Regions from separate parts of the Paenibacillus sanfengchensis genome, predicted to be linked through region 3. Evidence: a T-box and tRNA genes for the amino acid it is inferred to sense, from the RefSeq annotation. Region 3 holds a T-box; the other regions hold tRNA genes.
What was found. The T-box of region 3 lies ahead of argS (arginine--tRNA ligase). A T-box ahead of a tRNA ligase gene usually reads a tRNA of that ligase, here a tRNA-Arg.
Positions count from the first base shown of each region.

Region 1: it encodes a tRNA-Arg, which carries the amino acid that the T-box ahead of argS (arginine--tRNA ligase) is inferred to sense. The anticodon was not compared.
Region 2: it encodes a tRNA-Arg, which carries the amino acid that the T-box ahead of argS (arginine--tRNA ligase) is inferred to sense. The anticodon was not compared.

Region 1 covers NZ_JBAGJC010000027.1:14,085-24,763, forward strand. Annotated here, with positions in the region: gene asnB (asparagine synthase (glutamine-hydrolyzing)) at 1-394, opposite strand, end outside; gene V4U84_RS26480 (hypothetical protein) at 548-889, shown strand; gene V4U84_RS26485 (hypothetical protein) at 892-1,239, shown strand; tRNA gene V4U84_RS26490 (tRNA-Arg) at 1,343-1,416, shown strand; gene V4U84_RS26495 (PadR family transcriptional regulator) at 2,095-2,634, shown strand; gene V4U84_RS26500 (MFS transporter) at 2,640-3,797, shown strand; partial or broken gene V4U84_RS27030 (transposase family protein) at 3,880-4,035, shown strand; gene V4U84_RS26505 (transposase family protein) at 4,078-4,236, shown strand; tRNA gene V4U84_RS26510 (tRNA-Gly) at 4,774-4,847, opposite strand; gene V4U84_RS26515 (PilZ domain-containing protein) at 4,905-5,282, opposite strand; gene V4U84_RS26520 (glutathione peroxidase) at 5,490-5,966, opposite strand; gene V4U84_RS26525 (thioredoxin family protein) at 5,969-6,550, opposite strand; gene V4U84_RS26530 (L-lactate dehydrogenase) at 6,752-7,708, shown strand; gene V4U84_RS26535 (GNAT family N-acetyltransferase) at 7,825-8,418, shown strand; gene V4U84_RS26540 (sensor histidine kinase) at 8,476-9,573, opposite strand; gene V4U84_RS26545 (response regulator transcription factor) at 9,563-10,279, opposite strand; gene V4U84_RS26550 (MFS transporter) at 10,476-10,679, shown strand, end outside.
Region 2 covers NZ_JBAGJC010000012.1:40,250-50,928, reverse strand. Annotated here, with positions in the region: gene V4U84_RS20900 (glycosyl hydrolase) at 1-877, opposite strand, end outside; tRNA gene V4U84_RS20895 (tRNA-Arg) at 1,238-1,312, shown strand; gene clpP (ATP-dependent Clp endopeptidase proteolytic subunit ClpP) at 1,632-2,228, shown strand; gene ade (adenine deaminase) at 2,367-4,193, shown strand; gene V4U84_RS20880 (PdaC/SigV domain-containing protein) at 5,197-6,297, opposite strand; gene V4U84_RS20875 (ABC transporter substrate-binding protein) at 6,481-7,530, opposite strand; gene V4U84_RS20870 (ABC transporter permease) at 7,652-8,458, opposite strand; gene V4U84_RS20865 (ABC transporter permease) at 8,458-9,306, opposite strand; gene V4U84_RS20860 (ABC transporter ATP-binding protein) at 9,303-10,271, opposite strand; gene V4U84_RS20855 (SIMPL domain-containing protein) at 10,542-10,679, opposite strand, start outside.
Region 3 covers NZ_JBAGJC010000021.1:3,652-14,330, reverse strand. Annotated here, with positions in the region: gene V4U84_RS24975 (hypothetical protein) at 1-41, opposite strand, end outside; gene mdh (malate dehydrogenase) at 167-1,108, opposite strand; gene icd (NADP-dependent isocitrate dehydrogenase) at 1,124-2,419, opposite strand; gene V4U84_RS24960 (citrate/2-methylcitrate synthase) at 2,497-3,609, opposite strand; gene ytvI (sporulation integral membrane protein YtvI) at 4,023-5,141, shown strand; gene argS (arginine--tRNA ligase) at 5,170-6,909, opposite strand; T-box leader at 6,955-7,194, opposite strand; gene V4U84_RS24945 (FxsA family protein) at 7,248-7,640, opposite strand; gene V4U84_RS24940 (acyl-CoA thioesterase) at 7,725-8,144, opposite strand; gene pyk (pyruvate kinase) at 8,284-9,705, opposite strand; gene V4U84_RS24930 (acetyl-CoA carboxylase carboxyltransferase subunit alpha) at 9,816-10,679, opposite strand, start outside.

The sequences.
Region 1 (10,679 bases), on a different contig from region 3:
TGTCCCAGATCGCAAAGGCGAAGATGCCATTCAGCCGGTAAACGCAATCCGGGCCCCACTCGATATAGGATTGAAGCAGTACTTCCGTATCGCAGTTTGTCCGGAAGGTCCGGCCTCTTCGGCGCAATTCTTCTTTCAGCTCGGGCGCATTATAGATCTCCCCGTTATATACGATGCTGTAAACGGCTTCCTCCTCCTGGATCACCATCGGCTGGGCGCCGTTTTCTGGATCCATGACGCTCAGGCGCCGGTGTCCGAATGCGCAAGGCCCGGAAATCCAGGTTCCTTGGGCGTCCGGCCCTCTTGCTTCCAAGCAGGATGTCATCGACAGCACCAGGTCCAAGTCTGCCGTCAAATCCCGATTCCATTCGATAAAACCCGTAATTCCGCACATGATGGTTTCTCCTCTCTATGACCGCTTTCGCTCCCCTTTTTGGGCCGGCTGAAAAGTACTAACAAATTATGCCTATCCGAGGCATAAAATGTCTGTCCTTAAAGGAAAACTATGAGTAAACGGGGCCGATTCCCCGGGGCCAGGAGGTAGGCGATGGAGAAAAAAACATACTATGTCTCCCTGCAAGGCCGGTCCTTGCTGGAGGATCAAGGGGCGACGGGTTATGAGTGGGAAATCCGCGCGACCCCGGAAGAAGCTGACATGATACGTCATATGTTGGAGCAAATTGATGAAAAAGAAGTAAGCACCTTTTTTGCCTATACGTTTCCTTGGCCGGACAGTCCCGAGGAGGACGTGAACGCCAGCTACCAAAGCAACGTGGATAAACTTTACCGGCAGATTTACAGGCTGGGGACCGCGGAAACGCGCGAACAATTACACCGTTCCCTCCGCATTTCTCCCGGAATGGTGGAAGGCGAAGACGAGGAGGTTTAGGGATGTACTACATCAAGGATGCCGTATTTCGGCGGATCACCGAAGTTGAAGGAACGCCTTGCGGGGAAATCCTGGTCCGCCCGGGTGCGGTGGGCGATGCCGATCTTTTTGTGTATGTGGCCCGTTCGTCCGGCGGAGAGTACGAAATCGTCCGCATGGTCAAGAGCGATGCCGACCTCGGAACCGACTGGTACGACAACAACATGCACCAGGCGTACGAGGAGGTGGCCGAGCAGGAATTCTGCAGCGACGGCTGGCCGTCTCCCGAGCGGCAGCGGGCCGAGTTTTTGCAGCGCCTGCTGGCGGACCGCGAGATCATGGAGCGCCTCGACGCCGGACTACCGCGGTAATCATCCGGGGGTTAGGGCAAAGTCATCATAAGGTTAAATACCCCCTTTGAAAAATAGAAAGGATGCGTTATAATAAATAACGCATCCTTCTTACATACTTTGTGTCCCAGTAGCTCAGCTGGATAGAGCAACGGCCTTCTAAGCCGTCGGTCGGGGGTTCGAATCCCTCCTGGGACGTAAGAGAAAGCCGGTTCAACTTAATGAACCGGCTTTTTGCGTCCCAAGGGGATGAGAACCCCCATAGGGGCTCGTTGAAGCAAGACCGCCCGCGATTACGGGGAGGCCGGGTGATCGCCGTTTTTTTAACTATATAGGTTGAACTAAAGAATTGGCGATAAGGAATAGTGTGAAATGGAATGATTATGGAGACATCCACCCAAAGTAGATATAAAGCGGCACTGTCTGGAACCAGTCAACACACACTCCATATATTAACGGGAAAACCTCCCGTTAATTTTCCACTATTGTCCCTTGGGTCCGATTTAGCTGGAAAAACTCCATCTATTTCGTGGCCCAACCGCTGATGTACTCAATTTCAGGTGAATTAGCTGGAGGTTTTCCAGCTAATCCACCTCTGCAGCCGTATAGGCACCAAATTAACGGGAGGAATTCCCGTTAATTTGACCCCCGCCCCCAGCGCGTATATCCTGTCATCTACTACCACCATCCGAGTCAACGAGACCAACCAAGTTACTACGACTAACTTTCAATAGTTCAAACTTATCTAGAAATCGGATTATGTGGTGAAATGCCTTAAATCGGTTTTTTAACGTGGAAGATTGTGATAGTATTGCTCATATACTAAACGTTTAGTATTAAACGATTACTATAAAGTTGATACAGGAGGTAATAATCATGACCCGTACCATGGTATTGGGACTTTTAAAAGCCAACGGACCGATGTCGGGCTACGAAATTCAGCAGATGATGGAGTCCTCACAGACAGATTTATGGGCTTACGTGAAGCCCGCATCCATTTACCATGCTCTAAAGAGACTGCAGGAGGAAGGGAAAGTGGTGTTGGAAAAGGTCGAAAAAACCGGGATGAGGACCAAATCCATCTTTAAAATTACCGAGGACGGGGTTTTAGAATTGAGCCGCTTATTGAGGACTTCTTTTTCAAAATCATCCGTTGTGTTCCCCGCATCCCTGTACACGGCTCTGACTTTTATGGAGAACCTGGGGGAGGAACAAATCGCGGAGGCTCTGGAAGAGCAGAAAGCGCAAATTTTAAAGGTGTACGCCAGTATGAAATCGGGATACGAGAAGAAGCATGGCGTACCGGGAGAAGTAACTCCGAAAATCGATGTTATTTTTCATAATATTTATGAACAATGCGAGCTTCAGCTTAAATGCATCGATGAAATATTAGGAATTTTAGGAAGAGGAGTGTGAGCCTCATGGATTCAAACCCCCTGAAAAAATCTGTTCTGTTGGTTGTGATTGTGGCTATATTTGCCGATATGTTAATGTACGGTATCATCGTTCCTTTTCTGCCGCTCCATGCCGAATCGCTAGGCGCCTCGCAATCGGAAATCGGCCTGCTTTTTGCAAGTTATGCCATCGCCTTATTTATAGCGACGCCATTTGTCGGGGCCCTGGCAGACCGGTTGGGCCGAAAAAAGATGCTGGTGGCCGGGCTGATTGTGCTGTCGGCGACAACTTTGGTTTATGCGTTTTCTTCGAGCTTCTGGATTCTGGTCCTGGCGCGTGCCATGCAGGGAGTAGCGGCGGCGGCGCCATGGACGGCGGGGCTTTCCTTGCTCGCCGAGGTTTTCCCCGCAAATGAGCGCGGCCGAGCGATGGGAATCGCTATGTCGGGCCAGGCGGGAGGGATTCTGCTCGGTCCGCCGGCCGGGGGCTGGCTGTATGAATGGGGCGGCTACCGCCTGCCGTTTCTGATCGCTGCGGGGATCGCTCTTTTGGCTGCGACCATCAGCGTCGTGCTTCTGCGTCATTTGAACGATACCAAAGCGGACAAATTTATCTCCCCTTTCCGCTTGCTTCGGAATAAGCGAGTCATGGTGATCGCCGGTGTGGCTACGGTGGGAGCCGCTTTGTTTGCAAGTATAGAGCCGACGCTGCCGATTCATTTTAATGAGGACCTGCACTTGTCCCCCTCTATGATCGGTCTGATGTTTGTCGTAGTCACATTGATTTACGGTGCGGCTGCCCCATGGATCGGTTCACTGTCTACCCGGCTGGGGCATCTTGCAACGATCCGGCTGGGGATTTTAATGGCTGCGGTCGCATTGCCGCTAAATGCTCTCCCCACGCAAATTTGGGTGCAAATTATCGGGTTGATCGGCCTGGGAATCAGTTTGGGAATGGTGTTGACCCCCGCGCTTCCGAAGCTCGCCGACATCTCGCAGGAAATGGGGTTCGCTTCCCAAGGCGCTACATTTGCGGCATATAACACGGCCTACTCGCTTGGCATGATGCTCGGTCCCCTCCTGGCGAGTGGATTGACGGATCGTTTCGGGCTTACGGCGGCGTATGCGACCTTGAGTGTCTTGTTTCTAATTTATTTGCTCCCTCTCCGCAAGCTAAAGGCCTAACATGTTGGCGAACCATCAGAACTGGCACAGTCTGCCGGATTTGAAAGTCCGCGGACCTGTCGTGGAATATCCAGAAGATCTTATGATCCCGGTGGAGCGAGCGGCTTTTCCCACATATTGCCCCTATTGCGGTAGCGGGGAGCCTTTATACAAACACGGGTGTAGGGAGCAAGTGGTGCTGGACCTGCCTGTAAAGCAAAAACATGTTAGTTTGGTAATTTTGCGAAAGCGATACAAGTGCAGAAATTGCAGCGCTATATTTTGGGAGGAACTTTCCAATGTGGATCGCAAAAGGAGGATGACCAAACGGCTCGTAAAGCAAATCCAAGAGTTGATCATTGCCGATTATAGCTTTGTGGAGATTGCAAATTTTATCGGTGTACATGAGAAGACGGTTCGAAACATATACAAGGATGGCCGAAAAGGCTCTTATTTATAAGAGTAGAGAGGGGCGGGCGGAATTACTTCGCTCTGGAGCTAGTGCCCCATCAGACAACCTTGATTAACACAGAATTCCTGCATATCTGCAGGATTTTTTCCTGTTCGGAACAAAAATTTCAAGATTCCTGCAATTCTGCAGGAATTTTCGACGAAATAGGCCCGTTTCTCTAAAATCGCTAGAAATACCTGCAGATTTGCATCTTTTTTCGCATACCCTCGTAGATCGGCCTAAATTCCTGCAGATTTGCATCTTTTGGAGTTGGAAGTTGCTAGGCACCTTGATAGTCGTGGGCTTGAGACTGCGTACTTTCGAGTGACCTCACTCCAAATCATAGCTCAACGGATCTTCATTTTCTCCTACTATGATGTCTGATGAGGCGCTAGCGGGAACGCGCCTGCTAAAATAAGCGCCCGTCAAGGAGGAACCATCGCGTTCCCGACGAGCGCTTCATTTTATAACATGCAGACGATGTTCTGTACGGATCGAAACAAACCAAAAAACCTCCGTTTTACCGAAGGTCCGAAGTCAAAATAATGGAGCGGGTGAAGGGAATCGAACCCTCGCCTCAAGCTTGGGAAGCTGGCGTTCTACCATTGAACTACACCCGCATTAGCGACTTGATCATTATATCATATCGCGCCAAAAAAATTCAAGCGCATCTTTCGTTACATCACGATAATGCGCTTTGCCGCCGCCAAGGAACGGAGCTCGATATTGATTTTTTCCTTTTCTTCCGGTGTCAGTTCCATCTGAAGCCCATAATGATAGAGATGTTCTCCGTGGGGATTTTGCCAGCGGATTTCACCCGGAAAACAGTAGCGCTCCTCGCTAAGCTGGAAGTGCACGTGGGTACGAATCGTGTGCTGCTCGGCATGAAGGTCCAGCCCGATTTGGATGCAGCATCCGGATTTGCTGATATTGATCAATTCGGCTTCCGCCAGCTTGCTGTTGACCGGCATGTTGTCGATGGATTTAATTTCGATCCAGCATGTCATAGGCGGGTTGATGGTGTAGCGGAAAGGTTCTTTTCTGCGGGAAATCATAAATAGTCTTAATCCTCCGAGATGTAAGATATTCCGATTATAGAGGAAACCCAGGAAAAAGGACATGCCGCTTTGGTCTTATTTTTCGACAAAAAAATGGCATAATTATAGTCCGAAAGACCAGTCTTGCAGTTTATACGGATTAAAACAACGCTGCCCCAGCCGCGGACGGACCGACGGTTGGAGCAGCGCCTGTGGGCGGCTCTTTTACAAGAGCTGCTTGATGTCTTCTTCCAGCGCCTCGGGTTCCGTCCGGGCACTGTACTGTCTAACGATATTCCCGCTGCGGTCGATCAGAAATTTGACGAAATTCCATTCGATCTCCCCGGTGCGGTAAGGCTCGGGTGTATTTTGCAAAAGATACTTATACAGCGGGTGGGCTCCTTCGCCCTTCACCTCTATTTTGCTGAACATCGGGAAAGTCACCTGGTAGTTTAACTCGCAAAAATTCATGATTTCCTCTTCGGTCCCCGGCTCCTGTCCGGCGAACTGGTTGCAGGGAAAACCGAGCACGCTAAAGCCCTGATCTTTATGCTTCGTATACAGCTCTTGAAGTCCCTTGTAATGGGGCGTAAGCCCGCAGGCGCTGGCGGTGTTCACGATTACCAGTACCTGTCCCTGATAAGGTTCCAGCGTGGTCTTCTGCCCGTCGATCGTCGTCACTTCGAAATCGTATATCCGCATAATTACACCAAATCACAGGCGTCCGCCGGCATCCAGTGGGCATCCTGTCCTTCCCACTTCACATTGCAGCCGATCGGATTCGTCAACGGCAGCGAAATCGGTTGATGGTTCGTCAGTTCCGTCAGGGCGCGTTCCAAATCGTTGACGGTCATTTTGTCGGTTTCGCGGGGATTGTCCACGCCCCGACCCGTATAGACGAGCCGGCGCTCGGCATCAAACACATAGAAATGAGGGGTCCGGAGGGCGCCGTACGCTTTGGCCGCCGTCTGTTCTTTGTCGCGCAAATAAATCCAAGGGAAGCGATGCTCGTTCATGCGCTGCACCATATGTGCAAAGGAGTCATCCGGATGCGTTTGCTCGCTGTTGGAGTTGATCCCCACAAACGTTACCCCTTTGTCCTTAAAAGCTTCGGCGGTTTTTCTCGTTACTTCATCGGAGCCGATGACAAAAGGGCAGTGATTGCACGTGAAAAAAACGACCAGATAAGGGGAAGCGGCGAAGCTCTCCAAAGAGTAATCCTTGCCGTCCGTGGCCGGAAGCCGAAAGTCCGGGGCTTTTTCACCAATCGCTAACGTAAAACTCATATGCGTTTCCTCCCTTTGAAATAGTATCTCCTCCATAGTAACCGATGTCCCGGGCTAATCTCAATTTTGACACAACTAAGAATTGTGCCGGAATAGGCGTAAAAGTGCAAAAAAAGCGAAAGTAAATCATTGGATTGCATGGGATAGTTACGGTTATAATTTAGGCAGATTAAAACAGACAGGGAAATTGGAGGCGGAGAGATGGCCAGAAAAACAAGAAAAGTTACCATTGTCGGTTCCGGGCTTGTCGGTGCGGCCTGCGCTTATTCCATGATCAATCAGTCGATATGCGATGAGATTATGATGGTGGACAGAACGTATGACCGGGCGGTTGCCCAGGCGCTCGATCTATCGCACTGTATGGATTTTACGTCCACCCGAACGAAGGTATACGCGGGCGATTTGGAGGATTGCCGCGATGTGGATGTCGTTGTGTTGACGGCGGGAGCCAATCCGAAGCCGGGGCAATCGAGGCTGGATGTGCTGGAAGATGCGGAGCAAATTACTTCCGGTATCGTCAACCGGATTATGGGGAGCGGCTTTGACGGCATATTTGTCGTTGCCGCGAATCCGGTCGATGTGGTGACGTACATCGTACGTGAAGTATCCGGGCTCCCCCGGAATAAAGTGATCGGTACGGGAACCTCCCTGGATTCCGCACGCTTAAAAACGCTGCTGTCCGATGTTTTCTCCATCGACCCGCGCAGCGTTCACGGCTATGCGCTCGGTGAGCACGGAGACTCCCAATTCGTGGCCTGGTCGCATGTTACGATCGGGGGCAAGCCGATTCTGCAAATTCTGGAACAGCATAAGGAACGTTTTCAAGGGGTCGATCTGAATGAGATCGCGCGAAAAACAAAGGATGCGGGATGGGAGATTTTTACCCGGAAAGGCAACACGCAGTTCGGGATCGGCAACGCGCTCGCTTACATCGTTCGCTCCATTTTAAACGACGAGCATAAAATCATCGCGATTTCCGCCATTTTGGAGGGAGAATACGGCCAGTCCGGAGTATGCGCCGGGGTTCCGGCCATTATCGGAGAAGGGGGAATCCAAGAGGTCGTAGAGCTGAACCTGAATGAGGAGGAACAGCATAAATTCAACGAATCCTGCTCGATCATCAAGAGCGCCATTCTAGGACTGGCCAGCCGGAAGTAAAGACGCGGCCTTAAGCCTTGGGAACGAGGGAACTTCCTGCTCCAGCCTGTTCTTCTCCGTCATGTTTTGAAATATAGTGGAAATAAGATGGAAAGCTGCGAAAAGGAGAGAGAGGAATGGAATCCCTTTCAATTAAAAAGTTGGCGGATCTCGACGCGTCCGGATGGGACCAGGCCGTTGAAATTTTTACGGACGGTTTTTTACGTTCGCTACAGTTCATGTCCAAAGACCAAACCAGGCTGGCCCGAGCGCTCAGGCATACGTTTGTCGGCGATCAGTTCTATACGGCGGTGGAAAACGGCAAGGTTCTTGGCATTTTTGCTTATTCCACAAACCGGAACCGGGCGTTCTCGTTCGATAAACGAGTATTTCAAAAAGAATTCGGCCGAATTAAAGGTTCTTTTATCTACAAGGTGCTGTATGGAGAGCTGGGCAAACCGCTCGATTTCAACGACCGCCAGTGCTACTTCGAGTCGGTGGCCACCGCCCGGGAGGCCAGAGGACGCGGGATCGCCACGTTGCTCAACAACCACCTGATCGCCACGCTGGATTTTGACGAGTTTATCCTTGAAGTGGTGGATACGAACACCAACGCCTACCGGTTGTATGAAAAACTCGGGTATACCGTGATCAAGCGTAAAAAACAGCGCCTGCTCCCCAAACTGGCGGGATTTAACGAACGCATATATATGAAGCGGGGGAAGGGGTAGAGACGAGTCTATCCCCAAGGCGTTTAACTCTGCTGAACATTCTTGATCCCCTGCGCCTTACTTTTTCGGAAGCACCAGCACAAAGCGTGTAACGTACTGATCTTCGTCCAGCGAGATGGAACCTCCATGCTTTTCCGCGATCTGTCTGGCGATGGCAAGACCCAGGCCCGTGCCGCCGTCGCTGGTTCTGGCCGCGTTTCCGCGAACGAAGGTGTTGAACACCTTGTCCCTCAACGGTCCAGGAATGCCTATGCCGTCGTCGGTGACCTCGATATGGACAGTCTCGCCGTGATCTTCCAGTCCGATAAGGACACGGGTTCCCGGCGGATTGTATTTCAGCGCATTCGCCAGCAGGTTGGATACGGCCCGGTACAGCAGCGTGGTGTTGAACTCCGCAATTACTTCGTCGGAGGGAATTTCGGTGTCAAACACGAATCCTTTTTCTTCAAACGCATCGTAAAAGGTGACGGCGATTTCCCGGAGAAATTCGGCCATGTCGGTCGGCTCCTTCGCTACCGGGTAGTCGGGAGCTTCCAGCTTCGATAACTCGAACACGTCTTCAATCAGCTTGGCAACCAGGTACGTCTTGTCACAGATCAGCTTGATCGTGCGTTGCTTCTTCTCCTCATCTGCAATGATGCCGAGCTGAAGCGCTTTGGCATACCCTTGGATCGTCGTAATCGGCGTCCGCAAATCATGGGATATGTCGACGAGCATCTGCCGCCGGCTCTCCTCCAGCAGACGTTTTTCATTCTCCGCCTTCTCGAGCTTTTCCGCCATCGCATTAAAGCTTTCCTGGATCTGCGCCAACTCGTATTCGGCTTCGAACCGCAACCGCTCATGATAATGCCCGCCCGCTATGCTGCGGATTCCCGCGACGATGTCGCCGAGCGGGTTCGTCAGCTTGACCGCAGTCAGGCGGCTGTAAAGAAAAACGTTGATCCCGAACAGCACCAGGAACAGCAATCCCGTCTCCGCGAGCGCCTTCCAGAACAGCGCCAACGTTTCCGCGCTCGTCCCGCCCCCGGATTCCGCCAACCGGTCCGTCCGTTCCACAAAATAAATCAGCAGGGATGCGACGCTTGCCCCGACTGTTAGCGAAAAGAAAATATAATTCCGAACAAGGGTACGGAATATCGTCGGTTTACTTCGCATGCAGCTCCTCCTTTTTGGCGAAACGATAGCCTAGGCCCCGCACCGTTTTCAAATAAACCGGTTCGCGCGGAGAATCCTCAATTTTATCCCGTAAGCGGCTGATCTGCACCATAATGGCATTATCGTCGGCGATGTACTCATCGTCCCACGCTCTTTCAAAGATTTGCTTTTTCGTATAAATGCGGCCCGGGCTTTCCATAAACAACTTCAGGAGCCGGTATTCGAGCGCACTGAGCGCGATGGGCTTTCCGCGTTTGTAGAGCATACAGGAATCGTGATGCAGCGACAGATCACCGACCCGCGTTTCCGTTATTTCTTCGGGCGTCTCCGGGATTTCGTTAAACTCATAGGTTCGGCGCAGCTGAGCGCGGATACGCGCCACCACTTCCAAGGGATTAAACGGTTTGGCGATAAAATCGTCGGCCCCAAGTCCCAGCCCGGCGATCTTGTCGATATCCTCGTTCTTCGCCGACAGGATGATGACCGGCAGCTTCGATCGTCCGCGAATCCACTGCAGCAACTGAAAGCCGTCGAGCCGCGGCATCATGATATCGATAACGGCCAGGTCTACATCGGTCCGGGAGAATAACTCCGTGGCCGCCTGACCGTCATGCGCCTCCAGAATCTCGTACTCCTGTTCCAAAAACAATCTGAGCAAACCGACGATATCCTCGTCATCATCGACCAGCAGAATCGTTTTTCGCATTTTTGACCCTCCGTCCTCCCCTGGAATCTTCTTTAGCTGTTGTAGTTCGGTCTCATTTACCGATTTCCTTCGTCTCTCGCCGCGTTGTAAGGATAATGTAAGGAATGGGAAAGTGGGGGGAAAGCGAAGGATTTTATAATTCAACCTGTGGAGATGTAAAGCATTTAACTATGAAACAGGGAGAAGGGGTTGGCGGATGGAACAAAAGTTACGGGATATTGAGGTAGAGGTGCGTCGGCGGGCGGGGAAAAAGTTAAAAGCCGTGCCGCTTTCTCCGGGATGGAAGGGTGCTTCCCTCTTGTTAGGGGCTGCCGCAGTCATCGCCTACTTCACCCAGGGATATCTTCTGCTGGGTTCGCGCGGACCCGGCGATTTTTTGCTCGGGACGCTGCTGTTCCTT
Region 2 (10,679 bases), on a different contig from region 3:
TCTTGCCGAAATCGTTGGACCAGGTCATGAACCACAGCCACGGAATTCGCGATTCCGCAAGATCGGGCACACTGGGGATGGATCCGATTTCCCCCAGAGCCGCCAGTTTCTCCGTCGGCGTAATTTGGATCAACTCCTCGTACTCTTTCCGAAGGTCGGTATGCTCATGAGCCGGCGGGTACAAGTCCCTGGAGATAATATCCACTTTATCATCCCCGACATACCCTTCCGGCAGCGGCGAATTCCAAACCCAGATCAAATTGTTCAGCCCATGGAAACGAGTGTACCGGTCATACATGAGAAGATACAGCTGTTTGGCCACTTCCGGGCCCTTGCTGCCCCACCAGAACCACTCCCCTTCCGCTTCATGAAAAGGACGCCACAATATCGGAATCCGTTTATCGCGGAATTCCTTAAGGATGTCGGCCACATAGTCCATATCCGACAACAACGCCTTGTGCTCGGCGGTTCCTTCCACAATCGCCCGAGAAGCATCAAAATCGGTATGCTCCGCATAGAAGCTCTTATCCTTCCCGCCGAGCGGAGAGAACCAATGCCAGGTAAATGTGAGCAATCCTTTTTCGTTGGTCACCCAATCCCAGGCGTTTTGCAGCGTATTTTTGTTTTCATTGACTTCAAGCAAACATTCCTCGCCGCTCATTTCATAGTTAATGTTCGGGGAATAGCTCAAGAGTTCGAAACCGCAGAGGGCGGGGAGCTTCCCTGTCGCCTCTCGAATGTAATGCAGTTCCTCCTGTGTTGTGGTTTGCGTATGCTGCCCCGTGATAATGCCTTTGCCGGACAACCCGCTCAAATAATTTAATAGCGCTTTCACTTCTTCAGTTGCTTGGGGATTGCAAGGAACAGCTTGAGACATGGTAAGTCCATCCTTTCTTTTACTCCGGTAATTGATTTTAATAACATCGTTGTTATATTTGTTATTAGCACATTATTTTATTGACAAAACAAATATACTCCTTGTTAAGATAAAGGTCAATTACTACACAAAAAAACAATTTTATTTTGACTAACAAAATTTTATAGTATTGCTATTATTGTTATTTTAGTTTTCATTACAAAAGGCATTTCGATCTAAAAATTTTCAAAACTGCTTTCAAAAAAACCGAAGAAACACCCAAGTTTTACAAACCCCAATTGGTGCCTTTTAACAGCGCAAAATATAACTTGCAATCCGTAAACGGATGTCCTATAATAAGTTTTGTTGTTCTTAAATCATGCGCCCGTGGTCCAATGGATATGACGTAGGCCTCCGGAGCCTGAGATCGAGGTTCGATTCCTCGCGGGCGCGCCATCTTACTTAAATGACAGACATCCGCAGCACTGAACTGGGTTGCGCAGCCTGTTATCATCATCGCCCTGAGTTTGGGCTTTTTTATTACCTAGAGTTTGACTTTCTTTGACTTTCTGTTTGAAATTGTTTATGATGAGGTTAATATTCATCGATTCCGTCAATTCTTTAATTGATTGAACCGATTGGGCTCAAGGCTGACACACGGCCTTTCCCGGGATATAAGTCTGGCGCGAACGGGCTACGGGATTCCCGACGATGCTTGGGCCAGGAAGTGGTTCTGATTTATTAAACTTGATCCATTAATGAGGAGGTTTTATCGGTGAGTTATATTCCTATGGTCGTTGAACAAAGTAACCGCGGCGAACGCGCTTACGACATTTACTCCAGACTGCTGAAGGACCGCATCATTTTCTTGGGCTCCCAGGTGAATGACGTTGTCGCCAACTCCATCATCGCTCAGATGCTGTTTCTGGACGCGGAGGATCCGGGGAAAGACATCCATTTGTACATTAACAGCCCTGGAGGTTCCATCACAGCCGGTATGGCCATTTTTGATACGATGCAATTCATTAAGTCCGACGTTTCCACCATCTGCGTGGGTCTCGCGGCTTCCATGGGCGCCTTCCTGCTGAATGCCGGTGCGCCGGGCAAACGCTACGCGCTGCCGAACAGCGAAATCATGATTCACCAACCGCTTGGCGGTGCCGAAGGCCAGGCTACGGATATCGAAATCCGGGCCCGCCGCATTCTGAAAATGCGCGACAAGCTGAACAAAATTTTGGCGGAACGGACCGGTCAGCCGTTGGAACGGATCGAAAAGGATACGGACCGCGACTACTTCATGAGCGCCGCCGAAGCCAAGGAATACGGCTTGATCGACCGCGTGATCGAGAAGGTTACGCCGCAGGGCGTGTAATCGAATAACCGCTAACGGCAAGACTGCCTCACGAGCCCTTGCGCTCGGCGGGGCAGTCTTTTTCTTGCTTTTACGCGAATTCGGTGGAAGAATAAGTACATTACTTTTTAGCCAGTTTACCCAGCAAGGAGTGAGCGAATGAAACCAGTCAAGAGAAGCAAGTTAACCGAAGTGAGCCGTCAACTGGCCGAGGTGGCCGCGGGCACCCGCAAAGCCGATCTGGTCGTGAAGAACGGAACTCTGGTCAACGTTTATACGGGAAAGCTCCAGGCGGGCACGGATGTCGCGATCGCCTGCGGAAGGATCGCTTATGTCGGCGATGCCAGCCATACGATCGGCGAGCGGACCGCGGTCATCGATGCGGCGGGACGGTTTATCGTTCCCGGGCTGCTGGACGGCCACATGCATGTCGAGAGCACGATGCTCTCGGTCACCGAATTCGCCAAAGCGGCCTTAGCCAAAGGGACGACGGGCGTGTTTATGGATCCGCATGAAATCGCCAACGTCTTCGGAGCGGACGGGGTACGCTGGATGCATGAGGAAGGCCGGGGACTGCCGCTCAAGGTATATACGACCTTCCCTTCCTGCGTTCCGGCCACGGATCATCTGGAAGATGCCGGGGCGGCCCTGGATGTCGCCGACATTGAAGACGGGATGACCTGGGATGGCGTCGAAGGCCTCGGCGAGGTCATGAACTTCCCAGGGGTCGTGTACGGCGATCCCAAAATGACCGGCGAGATCGCGGCCACGATCCGGGCCGGCAAGGCGGTCACCGGGCACTTTCCGAGCGAGGAGGAGCCGCTCCTCCAGGCTTATATCGCCTCCGGGGTGACCTCGTGCCACGAGACCGTCACGAAGGAGCAAGGGCTGCTCAAGCTGCAGCTGGGCATGCACCTGATGATCCGTGAAGGATCGGCCTGGCATGATGTGAAGGAAGTGATCAAGGTCGTGACCGAAGACCATGTCTATCCCGGCAACATCATGCTGGTGACGGACGACGTGTACCCGCAGACCCTGATTGAGAAGGGGCATATGAACCATGTCGTCCGCCGGGCCATCGAGGAAGGCGTCGATCCGGTGACCGCCATCCAGATGGGGACGATCAACACGGCGCGTTACTTCCGGGTCGACGGGGACGTCGGCGGCATCGCGCCGGGCAAATGCGCCGATCTGCTGCTGATCGGCAGCCTTGAGCGCATGGAACCGTCCACCGTGATCGCGGACGGTTCGGTGGTGTACGACGGCGGCCAGCTTCGGCTGGACTTTCCGGATTACGCGTATCCGGAGGCGGCCCGCCGGTCGGTGCACCTCGCGCGGCCGCTGGAGGCGCGGGATTTCGCGCTGCCGAGCGCGAAGCGCGGCGCGGCCGCCGGGCCGGCCGAGACCCGGGTCAATGTGATCCGGGTCATCGAGAACAGCGCGCGCACGGCCCGTGGCGGGGCGCGCCTGGCCGTCGAAGACGGCTTCATCCGCCCCAGCGTGGAGCGGGATGTCCTTGCGCTGGCCTGCATCGACCGTCACCGCGGCAGCGGCGAGATCTCGCTGGCCTTCGCCCAAGGCTTCGGCCTGAAGCGCGGTGCGGTCGCCTCGACCGTGGCGCACGACAGCCACAATCTCCTGGTCATGGGCGCCGACCCGGAGGATATGGCCTTTGCCGCCAATGAGCTCGCGCGTCTGGGCGGCGGCATGATCGCCGTATTGGACGGCCAGGTCCTGGCGGCCGTGCCGATGGCGATCGCCGGGCTCATGTCCGACCAGCCGCTTGAGGTCGTCGTCAAGCAGGTCCAGGCGCTGGAAGAAGCCTGGCGGACGCTCGGCAGCCCGCTGAACGCCCCGTTCATGACGTTTTCGCTGATCGCGCTGCCGGTCATCCCCGAGCTGCGGATCACGAACCGCGGTCTGGCGGATGTGGAGCGATTCAAGCTGATTCCTGTCGAAATCGCGGATGAAATGAACCTGCCCTAATGCGCGAAAACTCGGCATAAACGGGAATTCTTTCCGTTAAATCCGGGGATTTCGACCCTCATGTCCTAGCGTTGCAATAAGCAATTTGATCACGAAGAATAACTGGGGAAATTAAGCCTGCGCATTCTCCTTTTAGGCCGCCGGCTTCCCTATGTGAACCGTGCAGGTGGTGTGCAGGTAAATAAGGGCGTTATGCGGCGCTATTTTGTCGAATTCGGCTGGTCGATGTGAAATAGCGGCTTTTTAGGGTCCTATTGTTGGAAAAAGCGGACCCAACCATCATTTTGGGGCCAGCAACAGGACAATAAGGCCCTTTTTGATCGCTATGATTCCCCCGAAGCCGAATCGGGCGGAAATAGCGCCGCAAAAGCCACTAGCGATGAACTAACCCTAACATGAAAGAAGAGGGTGGTTAAAAATGGGAGCCCCATCTTACGCAAGGCGTAGTCTTCCTTTTTTTTCGGGGAATTTTATTTTGCCTTTCCAGCTGGTACTAATGCCTGAGAGGACTCTAACGGCTGTAGCAGCCGCTATTTAACGAAAAGTAGCCCTTTCGAAATTCTAACGGTTGTGAGCGCCGTTATTCCCCTGGATTCTCGCCTTAACAGCCTGTTTATGCGAAAATAGGCGCCGTGGCGACCGTTAGAATGGGAAATTGGCGTTTTCAGGACAAATAACGGCTGTGGCAACCGTTAGCGTTAATTTTCGTCTTTCTTGCAAGGCTGCTCATGCGACGGCGGTTAGGGAAATGGGACACGCCGGATCCAACTCGCCACACCGAGGCGACAAGTTTCAAAATAAGTAGCACCCTGTCAGGTTTGATGCAACTTCAGTGCTCAAAAGGCCGCTATTGAGGGGGCGGCTAGAGAAGTTGGGTACGCGCCGACCCAGCTCACCACGCCGACCCAGCAAGGGGTTCCCGCTATTTTTGCGTCCATCGGATACTCAGCAAAAAAGCCTGCCGAATCGGCAGGCTTTTACTTTATTGCTAAACCTCTTTCCTCTACCTGATCCCCAGCTCAGGGAAGGAGAAATAAAACTCGGGAAAGCCGAACACGTATGGCAGATAGTCATACAATTGGAAAAAGATGACCACCCCGTTCTCCTTCAAATAGAAGTCGGGATTGTTCCCGATCGTTTCGAAACCGCCGAAATACCCCTCCGTCGCCTGCAACTGTTTGGCGATTGATGGATCAACGATGCTGCGAAATCCGGGATTCGCCCGGAGCACTTCGTCCAAGGTCAGCAGCTTGCCATCGCTCAGCCGGAAAGTTAGGCCTTCCCGGAAACTGATCCCGTGTGCTCCGCCGGTATAGGCGTATGTTTGTTCCAAGATGCTCAGCAGTCCGCCCCGGTTATAGGTCACGGTATAGTTCCCCAGGTATTCGTAAGGACTGCCGTTCGGTGACGGTTGATTCTCCTGGGCCTCCTTCAAGGAGGCTTGAACGAATTTTTCCGCTCTGGATTGCAGCAGGGCGTTGATTTTGCCCTCCGCCTCCTTGCTGCGAAGCCCGCTGACCTGCGGATACTCCACTTTGATTGTCGCTTCGGGAACATTTTTCTCAATCGTCCGCGTTTCGATCCGGATGTCATTCAAGCGGTGCGGAATCAGGTCTAGAGTCTTTCCCGCATCTTTCCAGGAGGAGGTGAAGCCCAGATGATCGGTCAGCACTTTCACCGATACATAAGGTTGCCCGTTCACGACCTTCCATTCATAAGGAAGCACCTGCGTGCTGCCGTCCACAACCGCCTTGGCCCCCGTTTCGGCGGGTTGAAGCGTTACGGTTACGTTTTGCTTCTTTAACGTATACGTGTTGGTCCCGGCATCCTGTTTGACCTTCACTTTAAGCCCCTTGCGGATCAGCTCCAACGGCAGCAGTACATCCTCCTGCCCTTGCAGCCCCTGCTGTTTCAGGCCTTTCCCTTTCAGCGTAATGTTAACCGGCTGCCCTTCGCGGATTGCAGAAGACTGCCCCTGGGGCAACAGAACGCCGGTTGGGCGCGCAGCCGGGAGGGCCGATGCTTCCAGACCCCCTATGCCATAGGGCAAAGCCAATGCAAATGCCGCAATCAGGGTACCCGTGATCTTCACAAACTTGTTCATAAGGTAGCTCACCTCTTCTTGGAGTTACCCCAATTATTTCCCCGCATGGCGAAAAACATGCTTCTTTTCCTTCCGCGCCGCCTTAAATCAGCCACCAGGAGGTTTTCTGCCTGTATATTTGTACATTTACCCGTTTCCGGGCAAAGAAAAAAAGCGTGCTTCCACGCTTTTCCCCCGACTCGGTTACTCCCGACCGCTCTTTAGCTCGGTCCAGAAACGGTCGTAAATTTGCAGTTTATCGCCGACATCGCCCAACCATTCGGTCCGGGACAATTCCTCCGGCGACAAATTGATCATTTTATCGCTATTGTATTCCTCGCTGTGGAACTCATGGGCTTTCGTATTCGGGTCGCTGTATCCGATCGATTCATAGTTTTTGGCGCTGTTCTCCGGCTCCAGCATAAAGTTGATAAACTTCTCCGCCAGTTCCTGATTTTTGGCGCCTTTCGGAATCGCGTAGTTATCGGACCAGATCGTTCCGCCTTCCTTCGGCACGACGTAAGCCACGTCCGGGTTGTCTTTGGCGATAAACGAGGCGTCACCGGACCATACCGTGCCGATCCAGCCTTCTTCCTGAATCATTTTTTGCTTAATGTTGTCCGTATCAAAGGCCAATACGTTCGGCAGCAGGTTTTTCAGGTCCTCCACCGCGGCGGTAATTTCGGTTTCATCCGTGGAGCTGTTGGATTTGCCGGCTTTTTTCAAAGCCATGCCGATCACTTCGCGGTTGTCGTCGAGCAGGAGCACCTTTCCTTTGTAGGCCGGATTCCACAGGTCTTCCCAGCTGTCGATTTCCTCTTTGACGTACTTTTTGTTGTAGGCGATCCCCGTTACGCCGGAGGTATAGACGATAGAGTATTTATTATCCGGGTCAAACGACGGATTCTTGAACGCTTCATCCATGTTCGCGAAATTCGGGATATTGCCCTTGTTCAGCGGGGACAGCAGATCCTGCTTGATCATCGTCGCGACCATGTAATCAGATGGCTGGATCAAATCATAACCACTGCCGCCGGCTTTAATTTTGGCCAGCAGGTCCTCGTTATTGGCAAACACGTCGTAGTTGATCTTGACATTGTATTCCTTCTCGAAAGCGGCAAGCACGTCCGCGTCAAAGTTGTCCGCCCAACTGTAGATATTCAGCGTCTCCTTGGAAGAACCGCCGCAACCGGATAATACCGCAAGCCCCATCGTTACCGCCAGCAACAGGCCGGCCCACTTCATTTTTTTCAATTCTCGATCTCCTCTCTTCTCCCCGCCAAAATAACCGGATCTGCGACCAATAGGGTGGTATAGCCGCTTTACCGGACGTAATAAGCGAATTTAGATTCATGTTCTTGGATATGCCACCGTCCTAGAACGGCAGGACCGATTGTTTCTTCTGCCCTTTACCTCTATTCAAAACGAATTGGGCCATGAAAATCAAGGTTACGCTCACAAGAATCAATATCGTACACAATGCGTTAATTTCCGGGGAAATACCCCGTTTGACCTGCCCGTAAATGTAAATCGGCAACGTTGTCGAGTTCGGCCCGCTCACAAAGAAACTAACCATAAAATCATCCAGCGACATCGTGAATGCGATCAAGGCCCCTGAAATAATGCCCGGCATAATTTGAGGCAGCGTCACATGGCGGAAAATTTGCCAGCCGTTGGCGCCCAAATCCTGGGCCGCTTCCTCCAGTTGTCCCCCCATGCCCGACAGGCGCGTCGTAATAATGACGAACACATAAGATATACAGAAGGTAATATGTGCGATAATTATCGTTAGTTTACCGAGCGGAATGTGAAACTGGGTAAACAACACCAACAGCGACAAACCCATAATGATATCCGGGATAATAATCGGTAAATACAGCAGCCCGCCCATGCCCGCCTTCATCCGGCGGCTGACCTTTCGCATCGTAAGCGCGGCCATCGTGCCCAGCAGGGTCGAAACCACAGTCGAGATCAAGCCGACAGTCAGCGTATTGGCAAGGGCCTCCATGACATGCCGGTTGCTGAACAGCGATGTGTACCAGTCGAACGTAAAGCCGCTCCAGTCCGCGGCCAGCCGAGAGCTGTTAAAGGAATAGACGATAATGACAGCGATGGGCACGTAAATAAAAATCATGACCAGCAGGGAATGAATCCCGAGCAGCGGATGACTTTTACTCTTCATCAGCGTCCCTCCTTGACCTTTAAATACCTGGCCGTCATGGCCTTATTGAACAAAGCGATCAGAATCAGCGAGGTGATGACGAAAATGACCGACAGCGCCGAACCGAACGGCCAATTCCGCGCCCCCAGAAACTGGCTTTGAATAATATTGCTGATCATGGCCGATTTGGCGCCGCCCAAAATATCGGTCACCACAAACATCCCCGTCGTGGAAACGTAGACCAGCACGGAGCCGGTCATGATGCCCGAGCGGGTTTGCGGCAGCGTGATGTGCCAAAAAGCCTTCCAGCCGGTAGCCCCCAGATCGCTGGCCGCCTCCAGCAGCTTCTTGTCCATCTGTTCTAGCGCCACATAAATCGGAAGCACCATAAACGGGATAAACGTATAGACCATCCCCAGCAGTACGGCGCCTTTCGTATAAAGCATTTGCAACGGCTCCTGAATGAAGCCGAGATCGATGAGCAGATTGTTGACCACGCCTTGCGTCCGGAGCAGCAGCACCCAAGCGTACGTCCGGATCAGGAAATTGATCCAGAACGGAATCGTGATTAACGCCAAGCCCCAGGTCTGCATTTTCGGACCGGCATTGGCGATATAATAGGCCAGCGGATAGCTGAGCAGCAGACATAATACCGTCGTCAAAACCGATAAGACAATCGTATCCCAATAGATCCCCAAATACAGCGGATCAAAAAACGTGGCGTAGGCATCCAGATTAAAATCGAACACGACATTGCCGAGCTCATCCCGGCCCATAAAAGAAATCCCTATCACGATCAGCATCGGAACGACCAGAAACAGGCTCAGCCACAGGAGGACCGGCATCAGGCCCAGGCTTGATTTCTTCATGACCCGATAACCACCTCATCCTCGGTATTCCAGGCCACGCCCACCTTTTCCCCAACGTTCCACGGACGGTCATCGGTAAAATCAAAAGCGATGGAAACGGTCATCGGTTCGTCATCCAGCTGAACGATCAGCTTATGTATGCTCCCCAGATAGAGGACATCAAGCACTTCCCCCGTCCGCTTCGCCCCTTCCGTTCCGCGAATGGCCACCAGCTTCTCCGGACGCACGGCAAACAGCCGCCCATCCTGTGAGAAAATGTTATTCTCACCCACGAATGTAGCGGAGAACAGGGTCGTCGGTTTGGCGTAAATTTCCCGCGGCGTGCCGATCTGTTCGACCTTGCCGCCGTTCATGATCACGATCCGGTCTGACAGCATCATCGCTTCTTCCTGATCGTGAGTGACGTATACAAAAGTAATCCCGAGGCTGCGCTGCAAATGCTTCAGCTCGGACTGCAAGTTTTTGCGGAGCTGCAGATCGAGCGCGCCGAGCGGCTCGTCCAGCAGCAATACCTTGGGCTTGTTCGCAATCGCCCGGGCGATCGCCACCCGCTGCTGTTGTCCCCCCGAAAGCTGATGCGGATACCTTTTGACGAGCGGGGTCAGCTGCGTCATCGCGACCGCTTCCTCCACGCGCGCCTGCTGCTCCTTTACCGGGAGCTTTTTCATTTTCAGCCCGAAGGCGATATTGTCTTCCACCGTCATATGCGGAAACAAGGCATAATGCTGAAAAACGAGGTTCAAATCCCGCCGATTCGGGGGCAAGCTCGTCAGATCAGCTCCGTCCAGCAGGATCTTCCCTTGGGTCGGTTGCTCGAATCCGGCGATCATCCGCAGAATCGTCGTCTTGCCGCAGCCGCTCGGGCCCAGCAAGGTCAGGAATTCCCCTTCCTTAATGGTGAGCGAAAGCGGATGCACAACGACTTGTCCCTGAAAGTGCTTCTCCACTTCGGACAGTTCAATCATTTATGCATCAACTCCTTTTAGTGGTGTGATTAACGTAAAACCTACCTCACTAAGAAAAAAAAGCCATATCCATTGGTATGGCTTTAGCAGGTCGATCGATTCATTTTTTGCATATTCACTATACCTTGTTTTGGCGCGGGTTACAACACTTTTCTTGCTGCGACGCGGGATAGAGCGGGAATTCTGCTGTAGAAATGTCACAACTTCGGAGGACTAAAAAAAATTAACCGGGTCCCCCTCCTTCATTGGGGGACCCGGTTCGAAGGCACCTTACTTCATTTCATACGTTACGCTCAGCGTCGTCTTCAATGTGACCTCGCCCGGCTCGATGGAAGTCGCTGCGCCGGAATCCGAAGAAGCCTGGGCCATCTCTTTCTGCATATAAATCGGCGTTTCGCCTCCCCCGGA
Region 3 (10,679 bases):
AAGGCACCCACGATGTGGAGAAACATCATGATTCCATACATATCACAACCACCTTTGTCAATTAGATTTATTACAATCTATTATACCTAGAGTTGTCATTAAAAGAAAGGAATCCCCCCGAGACGGGAGGATTCCTCATTTTCAAAAATTCACATTTCTGACATGTTTACCCTCGAACGATCGAAATGACTTCGCGTATAGACGCCGCGGATTTATCCAAAGCCGCTTTTTCTTCCGGAGTCAGCTCCAGCTCGAACACTTTTTCGATGCCGTCCCCGCCCAAAATGACCGGTACGCCCATGAACAGGCCGTCATAGCCGTACTCGCCTTCCAGAAGAGCGATAACCGGAAGGATCCGTTTTTTATCCTTCAGGATCGCTTCCGTCATCTGCACGAGCGATGCGGCCGGCGCATAATAGGCGCTGCCGTTGCCGAGCAGGTTGACGATCTCGCCGCCGCCCGCGCGCGTGCGCTGGACGATGGCCTCGATCCGTTCCTGCGGAAGCAGAGCTTCGATCGGAATCCCGGCGACGCTGGAATACCGGACAAGGGGTACCATGTCGTCGCCGTGTCCGCCGAGCACAAAGCCGCGAACGTCTTCCATCGAAACGTTCAGCTCCTGCGCGATAAACGTACGGTAACGCGCGGTGTCAAGCACGCCGGATTGGCCGATCACGCGGTTTTTCGGGAACCCTAGCGTCCGGTAAGCCGTATGCGTCATCGCGTCCACCGGGTTGCTCAGGATGATGACCGTGGAATTCGGGCAATGTTTCTTCACGTTTTCGCAAACGGAACGCACGATCCCCGCGTTCGTATTCACGAGATCGTCGCGGCTCATTCCCGGCTTGCGGGCAATCCCCGCCGTAATAATGACGATGTCGGATTCCGCGGCGTCTTCGTAGGAAGAGGTCCCGACGATATGGCTGTCGAAGCCTTGGACCGGACCGGCTTCCAGCATATCGAGCGCCTTGCCCTTCGTCGGGTTCTCCAACTGCGGGATATCGAGGAGAACGACGTCCCCGAGCTCTTTTTGCGCAAGCATCAGCGCCGTAGTCGCGCCGGTGGAGCCGGCGCCGACGACCGTAATTTTTTTACGACGAATAGCCACGTTGATCAAGACCTCCTACATGTTTTTAATGACTTGATCCGCGAACTCGGAGCACTTCACTTCCGTAGCGCCCTCCATCAGGCGGGCAAAGTCGTAGGTAACCGTCTTGTTGTTGATGGATGTTTCCAGACCTTTATAAATCAGGTCGGCCGCTTCCTGCCAGCCCAAATGCTCAAGGAGCATCACCCCGGACAAAATCACGGAGCCGGGATTCACCACGTCAAGATCCGCATATTTCGGAGCCGTACCGTGAGTGGCTTCAAAAATCGCATGCCCCGTTACATAGTTGATGTTCGCCCCCGGCGCGATGCCGATGCCGCCGACTTGAGCCGCCAAGGCGTCGGACAAGTAGTCGCCGTTCAGGTTCAAGGTAGCGATCACATCGAAGTCCGTCGGGCGCGTCAACACTTGCTGAAGCGCGATATCCGCAATCGCGTCCTTGATGATGATTTTGCCCGCGTCTTGGGCTTCCTTCTGCGCTTTATTGGCCGCATCGGTTCCGGATTCTTCCTTGATCCGGTCGTACTCGGCCCAAGTGAATACCTTGTCGCCGAATTCGGCCTCAGCCACTTCGTAACCCCAGTTTTTGAAGGCGCCCTCGGTGAATTTCATGATATTGCCCTTGTGTACGAGGGTAACGCTCTTGCGGCCATGCTTGATCGCATATTCCACGGCCGCGCGCACCAGACGCTTCGAGCCCTCTTCCGAAACCGGCTTGATCCCGATGCCGGAGGTTTCCGGGAAGCGGATCTTCTTCACGCCCATTTCATTTTGCAGGAACTGGAGCACCTTCTTCACTTCTTCAGAGCCCTCTTTGTACTCGATTCCCGCATAGATATCCTCCGTATTCTCCCGGAAAATGACCATGTCCACGAGATCGGGACGCTTCACCGGAGAAGGAACGCCATCGAAATAGCGGACCGGGCGAAGACATACGTACAGGTCCAGCTCTTGGCGGAGCGCCACGTTCAGCGAACGGATGCCGCCGCCGATCGGCGTAGTCAACGGGCCTTTAATCGCCACAATATACTCGCGGATCGCAGTCAGCGTATCCGCTGGCAGCCATTCCCCGTATGTATTGTAGGCCTTCTCCCCCGCGAATACTTCGTACCAGGCTATTCTTTTCTCGCCGCCGTAAGCTTTCTCCACAGCGGCATCCAGAACCCGCTTGGAGGCTTTCCAAATGTCGCGGCCTGTGCCGTCCCCCTCTATGAAAGGAATGATCGGATTGTTCGGCACCTGAAGCTTGCCGTTATCGATAACGATTTTTTCGCCTTCGGTCGGAAGACTGAATTTTTCCAATTTCAGCATGTCTTTGATTTCCTCCTTATATTCGTGTGTTATCCATTTTAACATAATACCAACCCGGTTTCCCGGGTTGGTCGGCGTTATCTCAGATCGATCGGGATGTAGCGCTGATTCGTCGCTCCCGTGTATTCGGCGCGCGGACGAATGATCCGGTTGTCGTCAAGCTGCTCCAAAATATGAGAGGTCCATCCGGACAGGCGGCTGATCGCGAAGATCGGCGTGAACAGATCTCTCGGAATGCCCAGCATCGTATAAACCGAGGCCGAATAAAAATCGACGTTCGGTTTCAGTCCCTTTTGATTCGTCACGAGCTCTTCCACTTTGACCGAAATGTCGTAAAGGGTCGTATCGCCCTTCATCAACCCCAGCTGACGGGACATTTTTTGCAGGTGCTTGGCGCGAGGGTCCCCGTTTTTGTAAACCCGATGGCCGAAGCCCATGATCTTCTCCTTGTTGGCGAGCTTGTTCTGAATGTAAGCCTCGACTTTATCCAAGGTGCCGATTTCGCTCAGCATCCGCATCACCGCCTCATTGGCTCCCCCGTGCAGCGGGCCCTTCAAGGTACCGATCGCGGAGGTGACGCCGGAATAGATATCCGACAGCGTAGCGACCGTGACGCGGGCGGAGAAGGTGGAAGCGTTCAGCTCATGATCCGCATGCAGGACTAGCGCTTGATCCAGGGCGCGGACGGCGACCGGATCCGGCTCCTCGCCGGACAGCATATAAAGGAAGTTGTGAGCCAGCGAAACGCCTTTCAAGGGAGCGACCGGTTCTTTCCCTTCGCGGATCCGGGCAAAAGCGGCAATCAACGTAGGCAGCTCGGCCTGCAGTTTGATCGCTTTAAGTTGATTGCAATCGCGCGTATTGTCATTCGCCTGCTCGTCGTACAAAGCCAGGGCCGAAACGGCTGTACGGAGAACGGCCATCGTATTCGCGTTGGCCGGATAGAGCTTCATTTGCTCGAGAACCGCTTCCGGTACCGGCGCATATTCGCTTAGTTGATTCTGCAGGTTGGCCAACTGATGTTTGGTAGGCAGCTTGCCGTACCAAAGCAAATAAGCAGTCTCTTCATAAGTCGCACGCTCCGCCAGGTCATCGATATTAATGCCGCGATAGGCAAGAACCCCGTCGTGAATCGAGCTGATGGATGAAGTCGCTGCCACAATCCCTTCCAGTCCTTTGGTAGCCGTCATAGTGCATCTCTCCTTTAAAAACGAAATATGAGCCGAACAAGCCAATGAAAACATTTTCAATTTAAAAGTTTAAAATTTTCAGAGCATGGCAATAACAAGGCCCGGACAAAGTAGATATCTGGCTATGACGCCGGGTACCGTGTTCATCGGTAACTCGGTTCATCCTGTAAATTCATCATACTGGATTTTTAAAAACAAGGGAACCCGAACAGCCTGGTCTGGGATATCAAATTGTTTTATCGTGGTGATAAATGATTTTTTGTAATCGCTTTCGTTTTGCAATGAAAAAAGTCACTTTATATCTTTTTGCTTTCGATGACTTCGTGAACTTCCTGGGCAAATTGTTTCCGGCATAGAAAAAGAGGCTAAGTAATAGGGTAGAAAGAGGACCTGTCCGAAAAGGGGAATGCCGTTTGGATAATGTATTGAGAAACCGCCTGATGCGGGGGACCGGAGTGCTCCTGGTTCTGATCCTGCTGGCCGGCGGCTTTTACTGGGCGCTGCCGCTAGTGTATCCGTTCCTGATCGCCTGGCTGATCGCCTATGCGATGAACCCCTTTGTGCGCTGGCTGCAGGCCGCCGTCAAACTGCCGCGCTGGCTCGCGGTTACCGCGGCGCTCCTGGTTTATTTCGGGGGAGCTGGGATCGTCCTGTCCGCCGCCATCACTCGGCTCGTCAAAGAGCTGATCAGCCTGGCCGAGTCTTTGGACCAGCATATCGAAAACTGGCGGCAATGGTTTGTCGAATGGAGCCAAAGCGAAGGAATCCAAAACATCATCAATGAAATCAACCGCTTTATTGCCGATAACCCGGATTACGAAAACACGATCAATCAAAACATCGACAACACAACAAGCACAATCAGCTCGGCGGTATCGCGCCTGCTCAGCGGTCTGCTGAGCGGGATCGTTCAACTGTTGACCTCGCTGCCCAATCTCGGGCTGATTCTGGTCGTCATCTTGCTGGCCGCTTTTTTTATCAGTAAAAACTGGGAGCGCCACATCCGGTTTCTCGCCGGCTTTATCCCTCCTGCCTTTCGTAAGACCGCCGGAGAGGTCTGGAGGGATTTGCAAAAAGCGCTGTTCGGCTATTTGCGCGCCCAGTTCATCATGATCTCGATCACGGCCGTCATCGTCCTCATCGGCCTTCTGATTTTGCGCGTCGAATCCGCCTTCACCTATGCCTTATTAATCGGTCTGGTGGATCTGCTCCCTTATCTCGGCGTCGGAACCATCATGGTCCCCTGGCTGCTTTATGCCTATATGACAGGGGACCTCGGACTAGGGATCGGGCTGTCGATTCTGTACGGCGTGATTCTGATCGCACGCCAACTGATCGAGCCCAAAGTGCTGGCCAGCAGCGTCGGTCTCGATCCCCTGCCCACGTTGATCGCCATGTTTGCTGGACTGAAGCTGTTCGGTGTGCTTGGGCTGATTATCGGCCCCGTCTCCTTCGTCGTCATCGGCGCCATGATCCGCGCGGGCGTGATCCGCGATCTGCGCAACTATATCGTGAACGGAAGGCTGCGATGATTCATTGCAGCCTTCCTCCACGTTCGCCCTACATCCGCTCCGGCGCCTGCAGCCCGATCAGTCCCAGCCCGGTCTTCAACGTGATCCGCACGCCTTGAACGAGAGCCAGGCGGGCGATGCGCAGCGAGGCTTCTTCTTTCAGAATAGGACAATCGTGATAAAACCGGTTAAAAGCCTGGGCGGTATCCACCAAGTAGCGGGTAATCAGCGAAGGCTCCAGCTTAGCGGCCGCCTGCCCGACCACTTCCGGGAACAGGCCGAGCTGTTTGATCATCCTGAACTCCGCCTCACAGCTTAACCGTTGAGGGTCCCAATCGATGCCGGGCCTAAGGTTCAAGCCGTGCAGATCCTCGGTTCCCGTCCCCATGCGCAGTACACTGCAGGCCCGGGCGTACGTATATTGAACATACGGCCCTGTCTCCCCTTCAAAGCTGAGCGCCTCTTTCCAGGAAAAATCGATGTCCTTGATCCGGTTTCCCCGCAGGTCATTGAAGATGACCGCACCCACGCCAACTTGCCGGGCAACCTCTTCTTTGTTCTCCAACTTGGGATTTTTCTCCTCAATAATCTCGCGGATTTTGGAAACCGCCTGATCCAGCACCTCTTCCAGCCGGACAACTTTCCCCCTCCGGGTGGACATGGCCTCGCCTTCCAGGCTGACCCGCCCGAACGGAACGTGGACAAGTTCGGACGCCCACCCGTAGCCCATCCGTTCGATCACCTTAAACCATTGGCTAAAATGCAGGCTTTGCGAATAGTCCGTCACATACAAGGCTTTATGGAAGCCGAAGGTCCGCTTCCGGTACAGCGCCGCCGCTATGTCGCGGGTAGGGTAGAGGGAGCTGCCGTCTTTTTTCAGAATCAAGGCCGGGGGCATGCCGTACTCCTCGAGGCGGACAAGCCAAGCGCCCTCATCCTCCTCAAGCAGGCGTTTTTCCCTCAGTTCCCGCACAACATCATCCATATACTCATTGTAAAAGCTCTCCCCGGTCACAAAATCAAACCGCACGCCGAGCCGATCGTAGATCTTCTGGAATTCCGCCAGACTTACATCGACGAACCGTCTCCACAGCTTCTTAGCCTCCTCGTCTCCCTGCTCCATTTTGACGAACCACTCTCTGGCCTCATCCTCCAAAGCGGGGTCCTTGTCGGCCTCCTCATGAAAACGCACATACAACCCCAACAGCTCGTCGATGGCCGCTTCCTCCAGGCGGGAGGCGGTTCCCCAGCGGAGGTAGGCCGTGATCAACTTCCCGAACTGCGTCCCCCAATCCCCCAGGTGGTTGATACCGACACAACGATAACCCAGATACGAGTAAATCCGGTACAGCGCGCTTCCGATGACCGTGGAGCGCAGATGGCCTACGTGAAAAGGCTTGGCGATATTCGGGGAGGAAAAATCGATCACCACCGTTTTGCCCGCTCCTATATCCCCCGCTCCATACCGCTCCCCGCTTTCTAAAATCCCGGGCAATATCGCCTCGGCTACTGCGGCATGATCCAAAGAAAAATTGACGTAACCCGTTTGCGACGACACTTTGATAAGGCCGGACCCGGCGATACCCCGGGCATGAAGCCCCTCCTCAAGCTCCCGGGCGATCCCCGCGGGGGAAGCCTTGCGCTTTTTGGCTAACGTAAAGCAAGGAAACGACAAGTCGCCCATGGAAGCGTCCCGCGGGATCTCCAGCAAGTCCCGGATTTCCTGCTCCGTAATTTCTTCCAGCACTCTAGCGATCTGTTCCGCGACGATTTTTTTAAACCAATCCATTCCAATCCCCTCTTTTCTCCAAATAAAAAAGCCCCTCATCTCCATTGAAGAGACGAGAGACTTACAGTTCCCGCGGTACCACTCTGCGTGTCGGGACCCATCGTCCCAACCACTCTGAAGGATAACGGCCAACACCCGGATTTGACTACGGCTTGCGGCAACCCCCGCCGCCTTCGGCAAACCATCTCCCGGGCCCGCTTCCGCCCACTTCCCCATACCGGCTTCCACCCTCCCGGCTCGCTTTTATGGTTTCCAGCAGCGTACTGTCCCGTTCGCAGATATTTCATATGCAGTTCCAAAAATAGTTAAACTAGTTATATCGAAAAAAAATCAAAAAGTCAACGCCGGAAAAAGGTGATCGTTCCGTCTTTGATTTTTTTGCCGATCCATTTCATCAATAGCAAACGATAAAGGGGACGCGTTAAAGGAAACACCATCGTAAACCCGATCGCATCGGTTACGAAACCCGGAATCAACAGCAGGATCCCGCCGCCGAACACGCATAAGCCCTCGATCATCATTTTGCCGGGAATCTGGTTGCCAATCATTTGAGATTTGGCATCCGCCATCAGCTTGCGGCCCTCAAACTGCATCATCAGAAGGCCGATCACCGAAGTGGCCAAGGTCAGAAAGATCGTTTTTCCGACACCAAGCCGCTCCCCGACCCACACATAACCCCAAAACTCTACCAGGGGAACGACTACGATAAATACCGCTATCCATTTGCGCATACAATAACTCCTTTTTCCTGCGGCGTAACTCCATGAATTATAGCAAAGCTCTAAAGAGTATTGTAACGTTTTGATGTACCGGAATCAAAATTTACTGGCCCGCTCGAATACTTCATACCAGTCCGGAAATACTTTTTTGAACTGAACGGGCTTGAAATCCTCCCTTCGGACCACATAATGCGTAGATGATCCGACGACGCAAAGCTCGCCTCCCCCGTTCAGCACCTCGTAGGCGTACTCCGTTTTGACGCCGCCGTTCGAACTGATCCAGGTTCGGAGCAAAACGTCATCCCCGTAACGGATCCCTTTCCGGTATTCCACCTTCATTTCATGAACCGGCGAAATATAACCCGCCCGCTCCATGTGAATGTAGTTTAGTCCCAGTTCCTCAATCAACGCGGTCCGTCCCGCTTCAAACCAGCCCAGATAGTGGGCATGATAGACGATGCCCATCATATCGAACTCAAAATATTTGGGCTTGATCGCCAGCTCGCTAACATGCATCTTTAGTACGCCCCTTTCCCTGTCATTTACAAGAGTTGCACCGTTTCTAGTTCGGCTTAATCTAGCAAAAAAGCAATGGAAAGCCCGTTGTACGGGCAGCCCATTGCTTCTGATATGCGGCTAGCTGTATCTAAAGCTATTACTTGCGGATTTGTCCGATTTTGACCAGGTTCGTCGAACCGGAGCGGCCCAGCGGAATCCCTGCTGTGATCACAACCAGATCGCCTTCCTTCACAAGACCGGAATCCAGTCCACCCTTCATCGCGTTGTCGAACATTTCGTCCGTGGAAGTGGCCAATTGACCTTTCACCGGAGTTACGCCCCAGTTCAGCGCAAGACGGCGCAGCGTTTGGTCTTCCGTGGTGACGGCGATAATCGGCGCTTTCGGACGGTATTTGGAGACCATACGAGCGGTATAACCCGTTTCCGTCGAAGTGATGATCGCTTTGGCGTTCAGATCCAGCGCGGAGTTAGCCACCGCTTGGGAAATCGCCTCGGTCACCGTTGTTTGTTGCGCATTGCTTTGCTTTATAAACATTTCGCGATATTCCAGCGCGGATTCCGCTTTCTCGGCAATACGCGACATCGTCAGCACGGACTCCACCGGATATTTCCCGGCAGCCGTTTCGCCGGACAGCATGATCGCGTCGGTACCGTCGAAAATCGCATTGGCCACGTCACTTGCTTCAGCGCGTGTAGGTCTAGGGTTGCGCTGCATCGAATCCAGCATTTGCGTCGCCGTGATGACCGGCTTGCCGACGCGGTTGCATTTCTCGATCATGCGCTTCTGTACCAACGGCACATCTTCCGCAGGAATTTCCACACCCAAGTCACCGCGGGCAACCATCAGGCCGTCGGAAACTTCCAAAATCTCATCCAGGTTGTCCACGCCTTGCTGGTTTTCGATCTTAGAGATGATTTGGATGTGCGTGGCATTGTGACTCTCCAGCAATTGACGGATTTCAAGAACGTCGCTGGCTTTACGAACGAAGGAAGCCGCAATGAAATCGATGCCTTGTTCGATCCCGAAGATAATATCGTTAGCGTCTTTCTCAGTGATGCCTGGCAGGGAAATGTTTACGCCTGGGACGTTAACGCCCTTCTTGCTCTTGATGGTACCGCCGTTGACAATACGACACTTGATTTCCGTTCCTTGAATATCCACTACGGTCAAACCGATCAAACCGTCATCGATCAGAATGGTTGAACCGACTTCCACATCGCCAGGAAGCTCTTGGTATGTGATGGAGATGCGGTCTTTGTCGCCGAGAATTTCTTCGGTTGTCAAAGTGATGAACTCGTCTTGCACAAGCTCGATCGGTTCTTCCTTCAATTTGCCGGTGCGGATTTCAGGACCTTTCGTGTCCAACAGTATGGCGATTGATTTCCCCAACTCTTCGCTCGCTTGGCGGATCGTTTTGATCCGATTCCCATGCTCCTCGAAATCTCCGTGGGAGAAGTTGAGGCGAGCGACGTTCATCCCGGCCATGATCAGTTTCTTGGTGTTGTCTAACGATTCACTGGAAGGACCGATAGTACATACGATTTTTGTTTTGCGCATTTTGGGTTTCCTCCGTTTATTTAGTTCTCTCTATACATCATTTCCAACAATTAAATTTACTACATTTTCCCCATTTTGTATAGGAAGTTTATCATATTGTAACAGTCTATCTAGTCATTACCCACTAGGGAGGAATCTATAATGGGCTCTGCTTCTTTTTCCTGCGCCCGGCTCGCCCCGCCCTCGGCAAATTGTCCGATTTTGCGGAATTTCCGGTATCTGTCTTCCACAAGCTCGTCCGGATTCATAAGAGACAATTCTTCTAAATGCCGAACGACACTCTCTTTGATGGCCACGGCCGTAGTCTCGTAGTCCCGGTGCGCACCGCCTCGAGGCTCCGGAACAATCTCCTCGATCACGTCCATTTCCAGCAAATCCTGGGCGGTAATCTTCATCGCTTCCGCCGCCTGATCGGCTTTGGAGGCATCCTTCCAAAGGATTGAAGCCGCTCCGTTCGGCGAGATGACGGAATAAATCGCGTTCTCCAGCATCAAAACCCGGTTTCCGACGCCCAACGCAAGCGCGCCGCCACTGCCTCCCTCGCCGATGACAACGCAGACGACAGGAACCCGCAGCTTGGCCATCTCCAGCAAATTCCGGGCGATGGCTTCCGACTGCCCCCTTTCTTCCGCCGTAATCCCCGGGTATGCTCCCTTCGTATCGATAAACGTAACGATCGGACGGCCGAATTTTTCCGCTTGCCGCATCAGACGGAGCGCCTTCCGGAAACCTTCGGGATGCGCGCTTCCGAAGAAGCGGGCGATATTGTCTTTGGTATCCTTGCCCCGCTGCTGTCCGAGCACGGTCACCGACGTCCCGTTCAGCTTCGCCAGTCCGCCGACAACGGCCAGATCGTCCCCAAACACGCGGTCGCCATGGAGTTCCATGAAATCGTCAAAAATAAGCTCGATCAAATCCAGGGAAGTCGGACGCTGATGATGCCGCGCCAAGTGCATCTTTTGCGAAGGGGAGAT